3 regions of the Bacillus pfraonensis genome follow, and region 3 is predicted to be linked to each of the others. Evidence: riboswitches for the same ligand, from Rfam matches in the RefSeq annotation. Region 3 holds a riboswitch; each other region holds the start of a gene.

Region 1 (5,764 bases), on a different contig from region 3:
TATAAGTTTCTCTTCAAGAGGGAAGGCAACAATATTTACTTCTTATTGTTAATCGGATTAATATTTGGTACATTATTCCAAAGTTTATCTTCCTTTATGCAAGTGCTCATTGATCCAAATGAATTTCAAATTGTACAAGGAAAAATGTTTGCTAGTGTAAATAACGTAAAAACAGAGTTACTTGTAACGTCTATTATCGGAATTGTATTAGTTATTGCATATGTGTATAAGGAACTGAAGTTATTAGATGTATTATCACTAGGAAGAGAAGAGGCTATTAATTTAGGTGTAGACTACGATAAAGTTGTGAAAAAACTGTTAATTGTAATTGCGATTCTAGTTTCTATTTCTACAGCATTAGTTGGACCAATTACATTTTTAGGATTACTTGTAGTTAACGTTGCACGTGAATGTTTACGTACATATCAGCACAAATATTTAATAGCAGGTTCTATCTTTATTAGTATTATTGCTCTAGTAGGAGGACAATTGATTGTTGAAAGATTGTTTGAATTTAATACAACTTTAAGTGTTATTGTGAATTTTGTTGGTGGAGTATACTTCATCTATCTTCTATTAAAGGAGAGCAAGACATGGTAGAAGTAAGAAATGTATCAAAACAATATGGAAATAAAAATGTTGTTGAGGATGTCTCTATTAAAATAGCAAAAGGGAAAATAACATCCTTTATTGGGCCGAATGGAGCTGGAAAAAGTACAGTTCTTTCGATGATAAGTAGGTTATTAAAAAAAGATTCTGGTGAAATTTATATAGAGGATAAAGAAATTGGCGAATGGAATAGTAATGAACTTGCCAAGAAAATCTCTATTTTAAAGCAAACAAATCATATTAATTTAAGACTTACAATTCGGGAATTAGTTAGCTTTGGAAGATTTCCATATTCACAAGGCAATCTATCAAAAGAAGATTGGAATCATATTGAAGAAGCAATCCGTTATATGGAGCTTGAAGATATTCAATATAAGTATTTAGATCAGCTCAGTGGTGGGCAACGGCAAAGAGCATATATTGCGATGGTCATTGCTCAAAATACAGAATACATTTTGCTAGATGAGCCGCTTAACAATTTAGATATGAAACATTCTGTCCAAATTATGAAAGTGCTGAGACGCTTAGTTGAAGAGCTTGGCAAAACAATTGTAATTGTCATTCATGATATTAACTTTGCTTCTTGTTACTCCGATCGCATCGTTGCTTTGAAAGATGGAAAAGTAATGAAAGAGGGAGCAACACATGAAATTATTGATCCGGTTGTTTTGAAAGATATTTACGATATGGATATTCATATTGAAAAAATAGCTGGCAATAATATATGTATTTATTTTTCATAGTGGAAGTTATTTTGATAGTAATAACTTACTATCGACTTAAAATAATTTTAAAAATTTTATAGAGGTGAAGGAAATGAAGAAATTAGCAATGCTATTATTAACTTTCATGCTTGCTATTGTAGCTGTAGCATGTAGCAATAATGCTTCTTCTGATAAGAAGACAGAAGCAAGTGAAAGTAAAGAAATTACGATTAAGCACAAATTAGGAGAAACAAAAGTTAAAACAAACCCGAAAAAAGTTGTCGTATTTGACTTTGGTTCATTAGATACATTAGATAAATTAGGTGTTGACGTAACTGGTGTACCACAAAAGAATATACCAAAATACCTTTCTAAATATGAAGATAAAAAGTATACAAACGTTGGTGGTTTAAAAGAGCCAGATTTTGAAAAAATTAATGAAATTAATCCAGATTTAATTATCATTTCTGGAAGACAATCTGATTCATACAAAGAATTTGAAAAAATTGCTCCAACAATTTATGTAGAACAAGATACAAAAGATTATATGAAGTCATTTAAAGAAAACACAGAAATGTTAGCAAAAATTTTCGGTAAAGAAGATAAAGCGAAAAAAGAAATTGCAGCAGTTGAAAAAGATATAAAAGCATTAAATGAAAAAGCTACGAAAAGTGATAAAAAAGGTTTAATTATCTTAGCAAATGACGGTCAAGTAAGTGCATATGGTCCAAATTCTCGCTTTGGCATTATTCATGACGTATTTGGTGTGGCTCCTGTGGATACAGAACTTAAAGCGGATACTCATGGTAATAAGATTTCATTTGAATATATCTTAGAGAAAAACCCAGATTACTTATTTGTAATCGATAGAGGTGCTGTTGTTGGCGGTAAATCTTCTGCAAAACAAGTTGTGGAAAATGAAATTGTTAGCAAAACAAATGCTGCGAAAAACGGCAATGTAGTTTACTTAGATGCAAACTACTGGTACCTATCTGGTGGCGGTCTTGAGTCTGTATCAGCGATGGTAAAAGAAGTATCTAAAGCCTTAAAATAATAAGATGAGAAACAGTGATAGGATTCATTTCCTATCATTGTTTTTTTATAAGAAAGTAAAGAACTTGTTATTTTACGAGAATAAGAGTAGACTCTGAAGTAGATGAATAAGAGCACATGGGAGTTTGCGGATGCAGACTGAGAGTACGGCTAAACCGCCCGTTGACCATTGGAACCTGTTGGATAATGCCAGCGTAGGGAGAGTGTAAGCAGCACATGTTCAGGCACTTTGCATACGCGAAGTGTCTTTTTGTGTATCTCCCATAATAAAGTTAGGGGATGAAAAGAATGAATATACAAGAAATCGCAAAAGTAGTGGGGAAAGTAAGAGAATTCAATCCACTTGTGCATAATATTACAAATGTCGTTGTAACAAACTTTACAGCTAATGGTTTACTCGCATTAGGAGCTTCACCTGTTATGGCATACGCAAAAGAAGAAGTGGCAGAAATGGCAAGCATTGCCGGAGCACTTGTTTTAAATATGGGTACACTTCGTCCTGAAGAAGTAGAAGCAATGTTACTTGCTGGGAAATCAGCGAATGTGCATCACGTACCAGTATTATTTGATCCAGTTGGTGCAGGTGCAACTTCTTATCGAACAGAAGTTGCAAGACATATTCCGAGTGAAGTGAAACTAGCGATGATTCGCGGGAATGCAGCAGAAATTGCTAATGTTATCAATGAAAAGTGGGAGATTAAAGGTGTTGACGCTGGTACTGGAAATGGTGATGTTGTCGGAATTGCGAAACAAGCAGCAGATGAACTAGATACAGTCGCTGTTATTACAGGAAAAGAAGACATTGTAACAGATGGTGAGCGAACAATCATTGTTCGCAATGGTCATCCAATTTTAACGAAAGTGACAGGAACAGGCTGTTTATTAACTTCTGTAATGGGAGCATTTGCAGCAGTTGAAAAGGATTATGTAAAAGCAGCGGTTGCAGCATTAACGTTTTATGGGGTAGCAGCGGAAAGAGCTGCAAGTAAAACAGTAGAGCAAGGACCAGGAAGTTTCCAAATTGAATTTTTGAATCAGTTAGCAAACACTACTAAAGGTGATATTGAACAACATGGAAGTATCCAAGAGGTGCAGTAAGAAGGGATGAGAGGAATGGCACGTATTGATCAACAACAAATGTCAAAATTATTGCAAGTATATTTTATTATGGGGAGTAATAACTGCAAGCGGGATCCATTACAAGTAATGAAGGAAGCGTTAGATGGCGGAGTGACGCTTTTTCAATTTCGTGAAAAAGGTGAAGATGCTTTAACTGGAGAAGAACGAGTGCGTTTTGCAAAGCAGTTACAAGCGCTTTGCAAAGAATATGATGTACCTTTCATTGTGAATGATGATGTAGAACTAGCAATCGAGTTAGAGGCAGATGGAGTTCATATCGGACAAGATGATGAAGGAATTACATCAGTTCGTGAAAAAATGGGAGATAAAATTGTCGGGGTATCTACTCATACAATAGAAGAAGCTCGTTTTGCAATTGCAAATGGCGCGGATTATTTAGGTGTGGGTCCAATTTTTCCAACGAGCACGAAGAAAGATACAAAAGCGGTACAAGGAACGAAAGGCTTGCGGCATTTTAGAGAGATGGGAATTACAGTCCCGATTGTTGGAATTGGAGGGATTACCGTTGAAAATGCTGCTTCTGTTATAGAAGCGGGGGCAGATGGAGTTTCGATTATTTCAGCGATAAGTTTAGCAGATTCACCTTATGAAAGTACGAAAAAAATGACTGGTCTTTACTGACAGTCATTTTTTTGTGGAGGATATGCTATATATCGTTGAAACTCCGATATATAGAAAAACACTGATTATAGAAATGGCTCTTTTTTACAGAATAAAATAAACTATGCCGCTCAAACTAGGATATATGAATACATCTTGTTTCGGAGGGTACAACATGATTTCATTACAGGATATTGTAGCTGCTCATGAGAAAATGAAAGGCATTGTCCATATGACACCGCTAGATTATTCGAGCACGTTTAGTGAACTATCACATAATGAAGTGTATTTAAAGCTCGAAAATTTACAAAAGACAGGTTCTTTTAAAGTGCGTGGTTCTTATAATAAGATGGTTTCTCTTGATAAAGGTGAATTAGAAAATGGAGTTGTTGCAGCATCTGCTGGAAATCATGCACAAGGTGTCGCCTATTCTAGTAATATGCTCGATATTCCCTGTACGATTGTGATGCCAAAAGGTGCACCGCTTAGTAAAGTACTTGCGACTAAGCGATATGGTGCACATGTAGAGTTGCAAGGTGATGTATTTGATGATGCATTAGCTTATGCGCTAGATTTGAAAGAACAAACAGGAGCGAAATTTGTACATCCATTTGATGATGATGCTGTAATCTCTGGTCAAGGGACGGTAGGGTTAGAAATATTGCAGCAGCTTGAGGACGTCGAAGCTGTTATTTGTCCTGTTGGTGGTGGCGGTTTAATTGCAGGTGTTGCAATGGCGATTAAAGAACAAAAACCGTCGGTGAAAGTATATGGTGTACAAGCGCTTGCTTGTCCCGGGATGAAGCAATCCTTCAAAGAAAAGAAAGTGATTACTGTGGAATCTTCACCAACTATGGCAGATGGAATTGCAGTGAAAAGACCAGGAGAACTTACATTTCAGCTTGTAGAGCGATATGTAGATGATATTTTTTGTGTGGATGAAATGGAAATTGCGAGAACGATGTTAATGTTATTGGAACGAAATAAATTATTAGTGGAAGGTTCGGGTGCTAGTTCATTAGCTGCTTTGCTCTATCAAAAAATTCCTGTGAAAGAGAAAAAAGTGGTGTCGATTTTAAGTGGTGGAAATGTTGATGTTAACTTTATTACTCGTATTATTGAACATGGGATGGTTGAAGCGGGCCGCTTTGTTCATATTGCAACAATGATTAAAGATAAACCAGGACATTTGCAACATTTACTCGAAATTGTAAAAAGTTTTGAAGCAAATATATTACATATTCATTTAGAGCGGATTGGAACAAAAGTGTTTCCAGGATATGCACAGCTCCATTTGTCATTAGAGACAAAAGATAAAAACCATATTGAAGAAGTATTGAGTGGGATAGAAAAGAAAGGATATAACGTAGAAATTGTTGAATGAACAATTTCTACGTTTGATGAAATGAAAAAGCACAAACTTTATTCAGAATAAGTTTGTGCTTTTCTATGTTAAAACATAATTGAAATAAGTAGCATCCCAATTCCAATCGAAGCAAACGTTGCGACAAGACCAGGAATCATAAAGCTATGATTTAATACATATTTACCAATGCGTGTTGTTCCTGTACGGTCAAAGTTAATCGCAGCGACAATTGTTCCATAGTTTGGAATGAAGAAATATCCGTTTACGGCAGGGAACATCGCAATGAGAAGTG
Region 2 (5,764 bases), on a different contig from region 3:
TATTTTACTGGTGTGATGATGAACAACGAATGGGCTTAGAGAAGAAATATAATTTAAGTTTTATTTATGAACGATATGCGTGTGGATAAAAAGAAATTTTTCAATATAATGTATAGATGAAAAAAGGGGTCTCATTTTAAGTGAGACCCCTTTTTTCGTCGTAAATGTAGAAGGCTGTTCTAAGCTTCTTGTTGGTTCTTACGGTGTTCAGGAATATAAATATATTGGGAAATGATGGTTAGCACCCCTATAAAAAATACAGGGAATATAGCAGCCATATGAAAACCACTATAAATAATATTTGTTATTAAGCCGCTTATAATAATAAATGCAGTATATATATGAGAAATTTGTTTCTTCAGTCGAATTTTGAATGCTTCCATCAATGATTCAATAGCAACAAATGAGATGACGATACCCAAAAAGACAAGGTTCGTATTGTAAATGACTAAGCAACAGATTAAACCGAGAAAAGCTATATACTCAATTATTAATGGTATATTACGTGACATATAATATTACCGAACCAAATAAGGCAGTGGATTTACTGCGTTTGTCTTTTCAAAATTCCATTCACCATTATGTAATTCAAAATGGAGATGTTGTCCAAATGAATGACCTGTATTTCCCATATATCCTAATAATTTCCCGGTTTGAACTTGATCAACAACTTGTACTGAACGGTCTTTCATATGAGCGTAAACGGTTGTATATAGTTTACCTCGAATATGATGTGCTACAAATACGACATTTCCATAGCTAGCAGAGTAATAAGACTTTATAACTTTACCTGCAGCAGCTGCATGAATTGAAACATTACCTGGTGCGGAAATATCTATACCATAATGCATTTGTTCCCAGCGCATATCAAATGTAGAACTAATCGTTCCTTGAGTAGGGAATTTAAAAACAGCAGGAATAGAAGGAGCGGCTTGTCTCGTTTGTGGTTGTTTTTGAATAATATAATGCTTTGCTACAAATCCGTAAGATGTTCCGAAGCGAACTTTGTACCAGGTACCAACTGTTTCTATAACAGTGACTTGTGTTCCGTTTTGTAAAGCCCCAATTACAGCAGTATCTGTTCCAGCTCCACGGCGGACTTTTAAGGTAGGTGTAGCAACGTAAAAGGAAGATTCATTTTGTATTGTAACCCCTTTTACTAATGGTTCTGATGTATGAGATACAAATTCTTTTTTTACATATCCTTGTTGCCCATTATGTGAGACTTTATACCAATCCCCTTTTGTTTCTTGGACGGAGATGAATTTACCATTGGATAATCTATCAATAATAGAGGATTTGATATTTGGTTTAGAACGAATATTTAACACATTGGCATTTACGATATAACTATTGTTCCGTTCAGTATATTTAGTAAACGCAATATTTGTTTTTTTTAAGGAGTTAGTTTTATCTCTTGTATTTATCCTATTATTCAAATATAATATTTCTGGGCCTGGTTTTATATGTTGAATGTTTTGTGTAGGCAATTCTTGGGCTGCTACAGTACGTGTGTCTACTTGATTTATGGATGGAAGTAGAGATGCGACTGCGACAGTAGTTGCCGTTAAAGCTGTAGCTTTCTGTTTCATCTAATATTAGCCCCCCATCGATGTATTAATATATTTTTTATTATAGTATAAAGATATAATATTTTGTGCATTGTTCACATAACTGTAATATGATATGTGAAAAAAATAACGACTTTTTAATGGAATCGAAATATATTACAAGAATAACAGATAAACAATCATTAGAGTTTGGATAAAAGATAATTATATAAATATCAGTTAAAAAATCGACATAAAACCTTTCTTTTTGAGTGGGAGAGAGGATCCGTCAATGGATAGAAGCGGTCAGGGCCTTTTTCTGCCCCATGCCGTGTGAAAACAAAAAGTGGGAATAAATGGAAAATTGTTTTTACTTTCATAGCCGTAGCTCATATGTCGAAAAATCAAAATGGAGTTATATAGTATTTTCAGAATAAATATAGAAATACAAATTGAAAAAATGGAAGAAGAACGTTTTTAGGTGGGGAAGAGAATCCGCCTATGCATAGAAGCGACCAGATCCTTTTTAAGTGCCATGCTAATTTAAAACAGTTGCTGATAACACATGACAATGTTATACTGACTATGGTAATTTCATATTGTGCTAGGAGAGCTGGTGTTGCCAGCTGAGAGTAAGACCGAAAGTCTTTTATCCTTTTACTACCTGATCTAGATTATGCTAGCGTAGGGAAGCAATTCGGACATGAACATTAGGTCCCCGTTTCTTTGCGTAAAGAAACGGGGCTTTTTTATTTGCCAATTTAATAGTGAAAACCACTAGGGGTGCTTTGCATGCTGAGAGAGGAATAATCCTTAACCCTTACGGACCTGATCTAGGTAATACTAGCGAAGGGAAGTGGAGCAACGAATAAATGTATTTTTATTTGCTGAACCACTTCTTATATAGAAGTGGTTTTTTATTTTAATAAATAGATATAAAGGAAGGGGAAATATAAATGAAATTTTGTGAGAGGTTATTTGAAACTGTGCAGCCTGTTTGGGAGAAAAGTCATAACCATCCATTTGTAACTGGAATGGGGGATGGCACGTTAGAAAAAGACAAATTCCAATATTACATCGTACAAGATTATTTATATTTGCTAGACTATGCGAAGGTTTATGCAATTGGAGTTGTAAAGGCAACGAATCCATATGTGATGGGGAAATTTGCAGAACAAATAGATGGTATTTTAAATGGAGAAATGACGATTCATAAACAGTATGCAAAACGTCTTGGTATTTCTATACAAGAGATGGAGGAAGCAAAGCCATCTGCTAAAAATTTAGCGTATACAAACTATATGATGTCAGTATCTCAAAATGGCACGCTTGCAGAGTTAATTGCGGCTCTTCTTCCATGTATGTGGAGTTATTGGGAAATTGGAAAGCGCTTAAATGATATTCCAGGAGCGAGGGATCATGAGTTCTTCGGAGAGTGGATTCAAGGATATAGCTCAGAAGAGTATGGAAGTCTTTGCATTTGGCTAATGGATTTATTAAATGAACTAGCTGAAGGGAAATCTGAACAAGAGCTAGCTAGATTAGAAGAGATTTTCTTATATTCTAGCCGATTTGAGTATTTATTCTGGGATATGGCGTATCGTAAGGAGATGTGGGGTTTTGAGGAGCAAGAGCATACTACAATTTCATAATGTTTCCTTTCATTATGATGAAAAGCCAATCATAAACGGTCTAGATGCTTCCGTGCAAGAAAAAGAGTTTGTTAGCATTATTGGGCCGAGTGGCTGTGGCAAAAGTACATTGTTTCGTTTAATTACAGGATTAGAAGAACCTACGGCTGGAAATATTCAACTGACAGAAACAACGAGTCATCCTGTAGGGTATATGCCACAAAAAGATATGCTTCTGCCGTGGAGAACGATTATTGAAAATGCAGCATTGCCGTTAGAGTGCCAGGGGATAAAGAAAAAAGAAGCACATGTAAAAGCAAAAGAGCTGTTAGAACAATTTGGTTTACAAGGATACGAGAACAAATATTCGAAAGATTTATCAGGTGGTATGCGGCAACGAGTATCCTTTATTCGAACCTTATTAACAGGCGGGGACGTTTTGTTGTTAGATGAACCTTTTAGCGCATTAGATGCTTTAACGAAAGCAACGTTGCAAGAATGGTTGTTTGAACAATGGAAACAGTGGCAAAAAACAATTTTATTTATCACACATGATGTGGAGGAAGCGCTTTTTCTTTCCAATCGAATTTTAGTTGTGACCGAGCAGCCTATTACCACTTTGACGGAGCGTATTGTACCACTTGGAATAGATCGCTCAAGAAAAGATTTGCATAAACCTGAGATATTAGCTTTAAAAGATGAATTACTTAGTATGCTGCAAAGGCAGGTGCTCGTATGAAGCGTGTGACAGAGTTATTACCTGCACTGATTTTAAGTAGCATACTGCTCATAGCTTGGGAGGTGGGAGCTAGAATTGTTGACGAGATGTACATATTGCCATCTCCTACTGCAATTCTAGCGAAAATGTGGGCGTTGCAAGATATATTGCTTACAGTTCATTTGCCGGCAACGTTATACGTGGTTTTGATAGGAGTTGTTATTTCCATTGTACTTGGTGTGGGGCTCGCGATGTTAATGAATGCTAGCACATGGATAGAAAGAGCATTTTATCCGTTACTAGTTGCATCACAAACGATTCCAATTACAGCGCTAGCACCATTGTTTGTTTTATGGTTTGGATATTCAATTTGGAGCAAAGTAGTTGTGACCGTTTTGATTACATTTTTCCCAATTGCCGTAAATACGTATGATGGGTTACGCAGTACGAAAAAGGAATGGGAGGAGCTTTTAGTTACATATGGTGCAACGAAAAAAGATATTTTTCTAAAGTTAAAATTGCCATCTGCACTTCCGTACTTTTTCTCTGCTTTAAAAATAGCTGTTCCGCTTAGTGTAATTGGAGCAGCGATTGGCGAGTGGCTTGGTGCACAAGCGGGTTTAGGATACTTTAGTAAACGAATGATGACGCAGTTAGATGGGGCAGGCGTATTTGCACCGATTGTACTGTTATCAGTACTAGCTATTTTCTTTGTATTACTCGTTTCGATATTAGAAAAGAAATTCATTAGTTGGAGGAAACATTCATGAAATTATTCAAGCGCATCTTTGTGTTTACATTATTAGTTGTAATGATTGCAGGATGTTCTAGCAATTCAGCATTAGAGAAGCAAAAGAAAGAGAAAGAAATTACAGTGATGCTCGATTGGTATCCAAACGCGGTTCATAGTTTTATCTATGCAGCGATTGAAAAGGGCTACTTTAAAGAAGAAGGAGTAAAGGTGAATATTAAATTCCCATCTAATCCAACCGATCCATTAACGTTAGCGGCAGCAGGAAAAGTAACAGTTGGTCTATACTATCAGCCAGATGTTGTCATCGCAAGAGCAAATGAACAAATTCCAGTGAAATCAATTGGAGCTGTGGTCCGTTCACCACTAAATCATGTTGTATCGTTAAAATCAGCAGGTATTAAATCACCAAAAGACTTAGAAGGTAAAACAGTTGGTTATTCTGGAACACCTTTAAGTGCGGCATATTTAAAAACGATGGTAAAAGAAGCTGGTGGAAATCCTAGTGCTGTGAAAGTAGTAGATGTTGGATTTGATTTGGTGCCGGCGTTAATTACGAAAAAGGTAGATGCTGTCACAGGTGCTTACATTAACCATGAAGTTCCTGTTATGCGCCATCAAGGCCATGAGCCAGCATACTTTAATCCAGCTGAGTATGGTGTACCAAATTATCATGAACTTGTTTTTGTCACAGGTGATAAAACATTGAAGAAAGATAAAGAATCATTACAAGCATTTTTACGTGGTGCGAAAAAGGGCTACGACTTCATGAAGAAAAACCCAGATGAAGCACTAAATATTTTATTAGATCATCAAGAAAAAGAAAACTTCCCGCTTGTTCCGGAAGTTGAAAAAGAAAGTATGAAAATTTTATTAGAGAAAATGGAAACGAAAGATGAGCCATTTTTATCAGACACAAAAGAGTCATGGGAAAAACAAAATAAATGGTTGAAAGAAAAAGGAATGACAAAAGAAAGCGTTCCTGCCAATGAATTATTTGAAAATATTTTAAAGTAGGCGAGTGAATATGAAAGACGAGCTCCATGTTATCTCAAATGGTCAGATGACATTCGAAGAGTTAACGAATGTAGCGATGCAAATTGAGAGTGAGATT
Region 3 (5,764 bases):
TCATGCCGAAAAACATGGACACGATCGATATGGAAGAACATATACAGGGTTTGTTCAAAATTGGAGTGAGACAAATAAGCTTCATTTAGTAGGACATAGTATGGGAGGACAAACAATACGTACGCTAGTCCAATTGTTAAAAGAAGGGAATCAAGAAGAGAGAGAATATGTAAAACAACATGCTGATGTGAAAATGTCTCCGTTGTTTCAGGGAGGAAAATCATACGTTCATAGTGTAACGACATTAGCCACTCCTCACAATGGGACAACCCTTGCAGATGGAAGTTTACTCTTGCCAGCTGTAAAGCAATTACTCGTCGCAACTGCTGGAGTTGGAGAAAATAACAATCTATCACTATACGATTTTAAATTGGATCAATGGGGAATTAAAAAAAGAGCTGGGGAATCATTTTATCAATATTCAAACCGTGTCTTAAATAGTTCCATTTTGAAGGATACAAAAGATATAAGCCAATGGGATTTAAGTACAGATGGAGCAAAGGAATTGAACACTTGGGTAAAAGCGCAACCAGATGTATATTATTTTTCTTACAGTGGACATGCAACACAAGTAGCACCTATAACGGGAATTCATTTACCGCACATCACCATGAATAAGGCACTGATGGGAAATGCAATTTTCTTAGGGTCATATGCAAGATACGAACAGAATCGTACATTCATTGATTCATCCTGGTGGGAAAATGACGGAGTAGTAAATACAAACTCTATGGTAGGACCATCAACTGATGTGGTTATAAATAATAGTAGTGCGCCAGAACTTGGGAAATGGAATCATATTGAGACAAAACAAAACTGGGATCACCTCGATATGGTTGGATTAAGTGTCTCGGATTCCTTAGGGTTCTCTGATATTAATGCTTTTTACCGAAAGATTGCTGAAAAGCTATCCAATTTACCGAAATAACTGGCTTCATATTTATATTGAAATGTAGCAGCTCCTTCAAATTTTTTTGAGGGAGTTTTCTTTCGTGAATCACATCATATTTTCGGAGTATAATGGAGTTAACATTAAAATAGCACAATAGTTTGAGGTGATGATGTGAGAGTTAACATAGTAATATCTGGATATGGAACTGTTGGAAAAGAGTTTGTAAGATTGGTATTTGAGAAAGCTTTATATATAAATGAGATGTACGGTATCGAACTTGTCCTTACTGGAGTTATGGGAAGTACAGTCAATCTCTTTAGCGCCAAAGGTTTACATATTAAAGAATTATTAACTTATGGTACAGGTTCTAATGCATTGGAGAGATATCTCAAAAACTATCCACTCGATAAAAGTGAAAAAATGCCTTTTGGTCATGTATTAATAGAATCAACACCAACTAATCTTCAAACAGGTGAACCTGGAAGAACATATATTGAAACAGCGATTGAAAATCATATGGATGTAGTCGCTATTTCAAAAGGTGCACTCGTTAGCGCATGGAAAGAAATAAAGCAAAAAGCAACGAAAGCTAACGTACGTATTCGTTATAGTGGTGCAACTGCAGCTGCGCTCCCTACATTAGATATTGGACAATTTAGTTTAGCAGGGTGCCAAATTGAAAGTATAGAAGGTATTTTAAATGGAACAACAAATTATATTCTTACAAAGATGTACGAAAAAGATGTAACATTTGAGGAAGCACTGCATCAAGCGCAGCAAAAAGGAATCGCTGAAACAAACCCATCATTAGACGTAAGTGGAATGGACAGTGCCTGTAAACTATTATTGTTAGCGAACAGTTTATTTCAGTCAGAATACTCTCTTGATTACGTAAATGTAAATGGGATAGAGGGTATTACGAAACAAGATATAGAGAAAGCAAAAGCACAAGGTAAATCTCTAAAACTAATTGGAGCGGCATATAGAGACCATTCAGGGAACCCTAAACTTGAAGTATGTCCGCGTGAAATAGGGAAAGAGCATCCTTTAGCTCATGTAAATGGAACGGAAAAAGGAATCACTTTTCATACTGATACGATGGGAAGAGTTACTTCAATCGGGGGAGCCTCGAACCCAAGAGCAGCAGCAGCGGCAGCTCTGAAAGATTTAATTAATTTGTATCGGAAAGATGTGTGATGAAAAATTCTGGTTGTAGATCAAATAAAGAAATTTGACAAATAAATATTTTTGTGTTATGATTATAAATTTAGTGTTTGATTAAATATCCTTAACGTGATACATTTTAGTAAGTGAAATACCTTCACTAATTTATGTATCGAGGGAGACGTGTAATATGAAAATAGAAAACGGTTTAGCGGTGTTAAAATTAAAAATTCAAGAATTCGAATTAAATCCCACGTTACTTTGGGATGAAAAAGAAGCTATATTAATCGATACTGGTATGCCAGGCCAATTAGAAGGGATTCGTGATGCAATGATTGGTATTGGTGTCCCTTTTGAACAATTACAAGCAGTTATTTTAACCCATCAAGATATAGACCATATTGGAAGTCTTCCTGAAATACAGCAGAAGGCAGGCCATTCTATTGAAGTATACGCACATGAATTAGACAAGCCATATATTGAAGGACAAGTGCATTTAATGAAAACGGATCCAAGTAAAATGAGTAAAGACAAATGGGATGCACTTCCAGAAGTTATGCAATTTCTATATGAAAATCCTCCGACGGCAAAAGTAAATCGGACATTAGAAGACGGAGAAAGACTACCATTTTTCGGAGGCATTGAAGTGATTCATACACCAGGGCATACTCCGGGACATATTAGTTTATATAGTGAAAAATATAAAACATTAATTGCGGGCGACGCGATAGTATGCGTTGGTGGAAACTTAAAAGGACCTGTTCCGCATACAACGCCAGACATGGATACAGCTACAAAATCGCTTAGAAGATTTTTAGAATTTGATATTGAGACGGTGATTTGTTATCACGGTGGTGTTTGTAATTTGAATGTGAAGGAGCAAATAGCGAGATTAGTAGAAGAGGATTGCTAACATTTTCGTGCCTATATGTTAGCGATATTGAATTTACAAATAATATTTGATAGTATTCTAGAATATGTTATGATTAATATCAAAGTTAAATAGTTATATATATTTATCCACTAGGGGGGCCTTTTAAAGGCTGAGATCAAAAAATATCTTTGAAACCCTTAGGACCTGATCTGGGTAATACCAGCGTAGGGAAGTGGAAGTGACAGAATATGATATTTTTTTAAATATTGATAATGTCCAGTCCGCTTTCTTTACGTGTGTGTAAAGAAAGCTTTTTTATTTTGCGCACCTACTTGAAGTGAGTCTCAGTAATCTAGTAGCTAACGAGCAATTCGTTAAGAAACTTGTTTCATTTTTTTATTATTAAAACGTTTATTGGAGGGTCTATCATGTTATTTTCACAGTTATTACGTAAAGAAGTTAATCCGATTTGGGAAGCAAGTTTTAATCATCCATTTGTGACAAAACTAGGGAACGGAACATTAGATTTAGCTAGTTTTCGCTATTACGTTCTGCAAGATTCATATTATTTAAGTCATTTTGCAAGAGTCCAATCGTTAGGAGCAGCAAAAGCGATTGAATTAGAAACGACAGCTCGTATGGCGCACCATGCACAAAATACATACCAAGCTGAATTATCGCTGCATGAGAATTTTGCGAAAAAATTAGGAATTACGGAAAAAGAAAAAGAATCGTTCATTCCTGCACCGACGGCTTATGCGTATACATCACATATGTATCGCGCTGCATACGAGGGACATATTGGGGATGTTATCGCAGCGATTTTGCCGTGCTATTGGCTTTATTATGAAATTGGTGAGCGACTTAAGGAATGTAAACCGGAAGAACCCATTTACCAAGAGTGGATTTCTGCATATGGTTCTGACTGGTTCCGTACTTTAGTAGAAGAGCAAATTGCCAGATTAGATGCCATTGCAGAAACAGTAACAGAAACTGATCGTAAGCGCATGAAACAGCATTTTGTCATTAGTAGTCAATATGAATATTCATTTTGGGAGATGGCTTACACATTAGAAAAATGGCCAGTAGAAGATATAAGTTTATAAGAAACAAATATGTCTCTTATCACGCGTGTAAAAAGTATAGAAAATGACTAACTTAGTTTAGTCATTTTTTTGTACGAAAATAATATTTCTATTTCTCTGTTTTTAGAAGAATCAACTTCACTAATTAGATGCTTATATATTATTAAAAAATTACATAATAAAAAGGAGGAAGAAGGTAGTTTTTATTGAAGTTTGTTTATAATATCACATTCTTTGTTAGAGGGCGTAAAGAAATTTATTAATCTCTTTGATGTTTTTTATTTTCCTTACAATGCTTGGAATGTTGTATTAAAAGAATTTAACTTTGAAAGGAGTCAATAAATATGAAAACGAGAAAACGAATAACGAATAAGATTTTACTCGTTAGTACAATTTGTGCAATAAGCATTCCCTCAGTTTCATACGCAGCAGAATCCATTCAACCTAAAAATTTTGCAATTTCTCCAAGTCTGTATGAGAGGGGAAATACAGATGCATTGAAAATAAGTTTTTATCCTTATACATATAATAATCCATTCAACCATCAATTTACCTCAACATCCAAAGAAACAAACACAAATATAAAAGAAATAAACAATGCTGATGATGAAAATCCTGTTATATCTACTACTCTTACATTTATCCGTTATATGCATACTGAAAATTATAAATCTGCATTTGATTTAACTTCTCGACCTTTACAGAAGATAATATCTGAAAAGTGGCTGGAGAGTTATTGGAAGGAACTTCCCCTGCAGTTACAAGCAGGTTCTTTTATTGGAATTGGAGAGGTAAAGCAAAAAGAGACGAATTCCGTTCATACAAACATTGAAATTGGATTAGTATTTGAAAAATTCACTGTACCTTTCATGTTTAGATTAGATCCATCTGGAAAAATAGACGATTTCCAGCTTAGTATGTCATCCGACTCTGTTGCACAGCGCCCGGCATATAGTAATCCTGATTCGTTTACTGAAGAAGAAGTAGTAGTCGGAAGTGGCGCGTTCCCATTACCAGGAACACTGTCTGTTCCAAAGGGAGAGGGGCCTTTCCCAGCGGTTATTCTTGTGCAAGGATCTGGAGCAAGCGATCGAGATGAAACTGCGTTTGCTTTAAAACCGTTTCGCGATTTAGCTGAAGGTCTTGCTTCGAAAGGAATTGCTGTTCTTCGCTATAATAAACGAACATATGAACATGGATTGAAAACACAATTTAGTCCGTTTTATACAGTTGATAAAGAAACAACAGATGATGCACTTTTTGCGACTCGTTTTCTTCAAAATAATCCTATGATAGACAAGAATCAAATTTATGTTCTCGGCCATAGTCAAGGCGGAATGATGGTTCCGAAAATGATCGAAAAAGACCAAAATCAAAATATTGCTGGGGCAATTGTGATGGGAGGACCAGCTCGTACATTCCAGGATGTTGTTTTAGATCAATTTGATTACTTGTATTCTCTCGGCAGAATGACAGCTGAGGAATATAAATTTTATAAAGCGCAATATGAATTATTAAATGACCCTAATTTTTCTGGAAAAAACCCTCCAAAAGATTTTTATTTAGGAGCGCCTGTATTTTGGGATTCTATCCGTAAAATTAAGGCGGCAGAAATGTCTAAAGAACAAAAGACACCGCTTCTTATTATTCAAGGAGAAAGAGACTATCAAGTTCAATCAAAAATCGAAATTCCTCTTTGGAAAGAACAATTAAAAGAGCGAGATAATGTAGATTATCGACTTTATCCAA

What was found. A riboswitch is a leader RNA that binds a small molecule or an ion and turns the genes downstream of it on or off. The one in region 3 is predicted to bind thiamine pyrophosphate.
Region 1: it holds a riboswitch for thiamine pyrophosphate, as region 3 does, so the genes downstream of both, thiM (hydroxyethylthiazole kinase) here and tenA (thiaminase II) in region 3, are expected to answer to the same signal.
Region 2: it holds a riboswitch for thiamine pyrophosphate, as region 3 does, so the genes downstream of both, tenA (thiaminase II) here and tenA (thiaminase II) in region 3, are expected to answer to the same signal.

What each region holds. Positions count from the first base shown of each region.
Region 1 is NZ_JAHCDO010000039.1:4,002-9,765, forward strand. Features, by position in the region: gene KFD70_RS25415 (iron chelate uptake ABC transporter family permease subunit) at 1-600, shown strand, start outside; gene KFD70_RS25420 (iron ABC transporter ATP-binding protein) at 594-1,352, shown strand; gene KFD70_RS25425 (siderophore ABC transporter substrate-binding protein) at 1,426-2,367, shown strand; TPP riboswitch at 2,474-2,584, shown strand; gene thiM (hydroxyethylthiazole kinase) at 2,655-3,464, shown strand; gene thiE (thiamine phosphate synthase) at 3,480-4,127, shown strand; gene ilvA (threonine ammonia-lyase) at 4,282-5,490, shown strand; gene KFD70_RS25445 (anaerobic C4-dicarboxylate transporter family protein) at 5,559-5,764, opposite strand, start outside.
Region 2 is NZ_JAHCDO010000021.1:61,860-67,623, reverse strand. Features, by position in the region: gene KFD70_RS20210 (DUF3965 domain-containing protein) at 1-89, shown strand, start outside; gene KFD70_RS20205 (hypothetical protein) at 180-512, opposite strand; gene KFD70_RS20200 (SH3 domain-containing protein) at 519-1,592, opposite strand; TPP riboswitch at 2,147-2,258, shown strand; TPP riboswitch at 2,320-2,422, shown strand; gene tenA (thiaminase II) at 2,507-3,202, shown strand; gene KFD70_RS20190 (ABC transporter ATP-binding protein) at 3,171-3,920, shown strand; gene KFD70_RS20185 (ABC transporter permease) at 3,917-4,669, shown strand; gene KFD70_RS20180 (ABC transporter substrate-binding protein) at 4,666-5,667, shown strand; gene tenI (thiazole tautomerase TenI) at 5,678-5,764, shown strand, end outside.
Region 3 is NZ_JAHCDO010000004.1:129,541-135,304, reverse strand. Features, by position in the region: gene KFD70_RS05335 (esterase/lipase family protein) at 1-928, shown strand, start outside; gene KFD70_RS05330 (homoserine dehydrogenase) at 1,064-2,089, shown strand; gene KFD70_RS05325 (MBL fold metallo-hydrolase) at 2,247-2,969, shown strand; TPP riboswitch at 3,072-3,178, shown strand; gene tenA (thiaminase II) at 3,359-4,036, shown strand; gene KFD70_RS05315 (alpha/beta hydrolase) at 4,360-5,764, shown strand, end outside.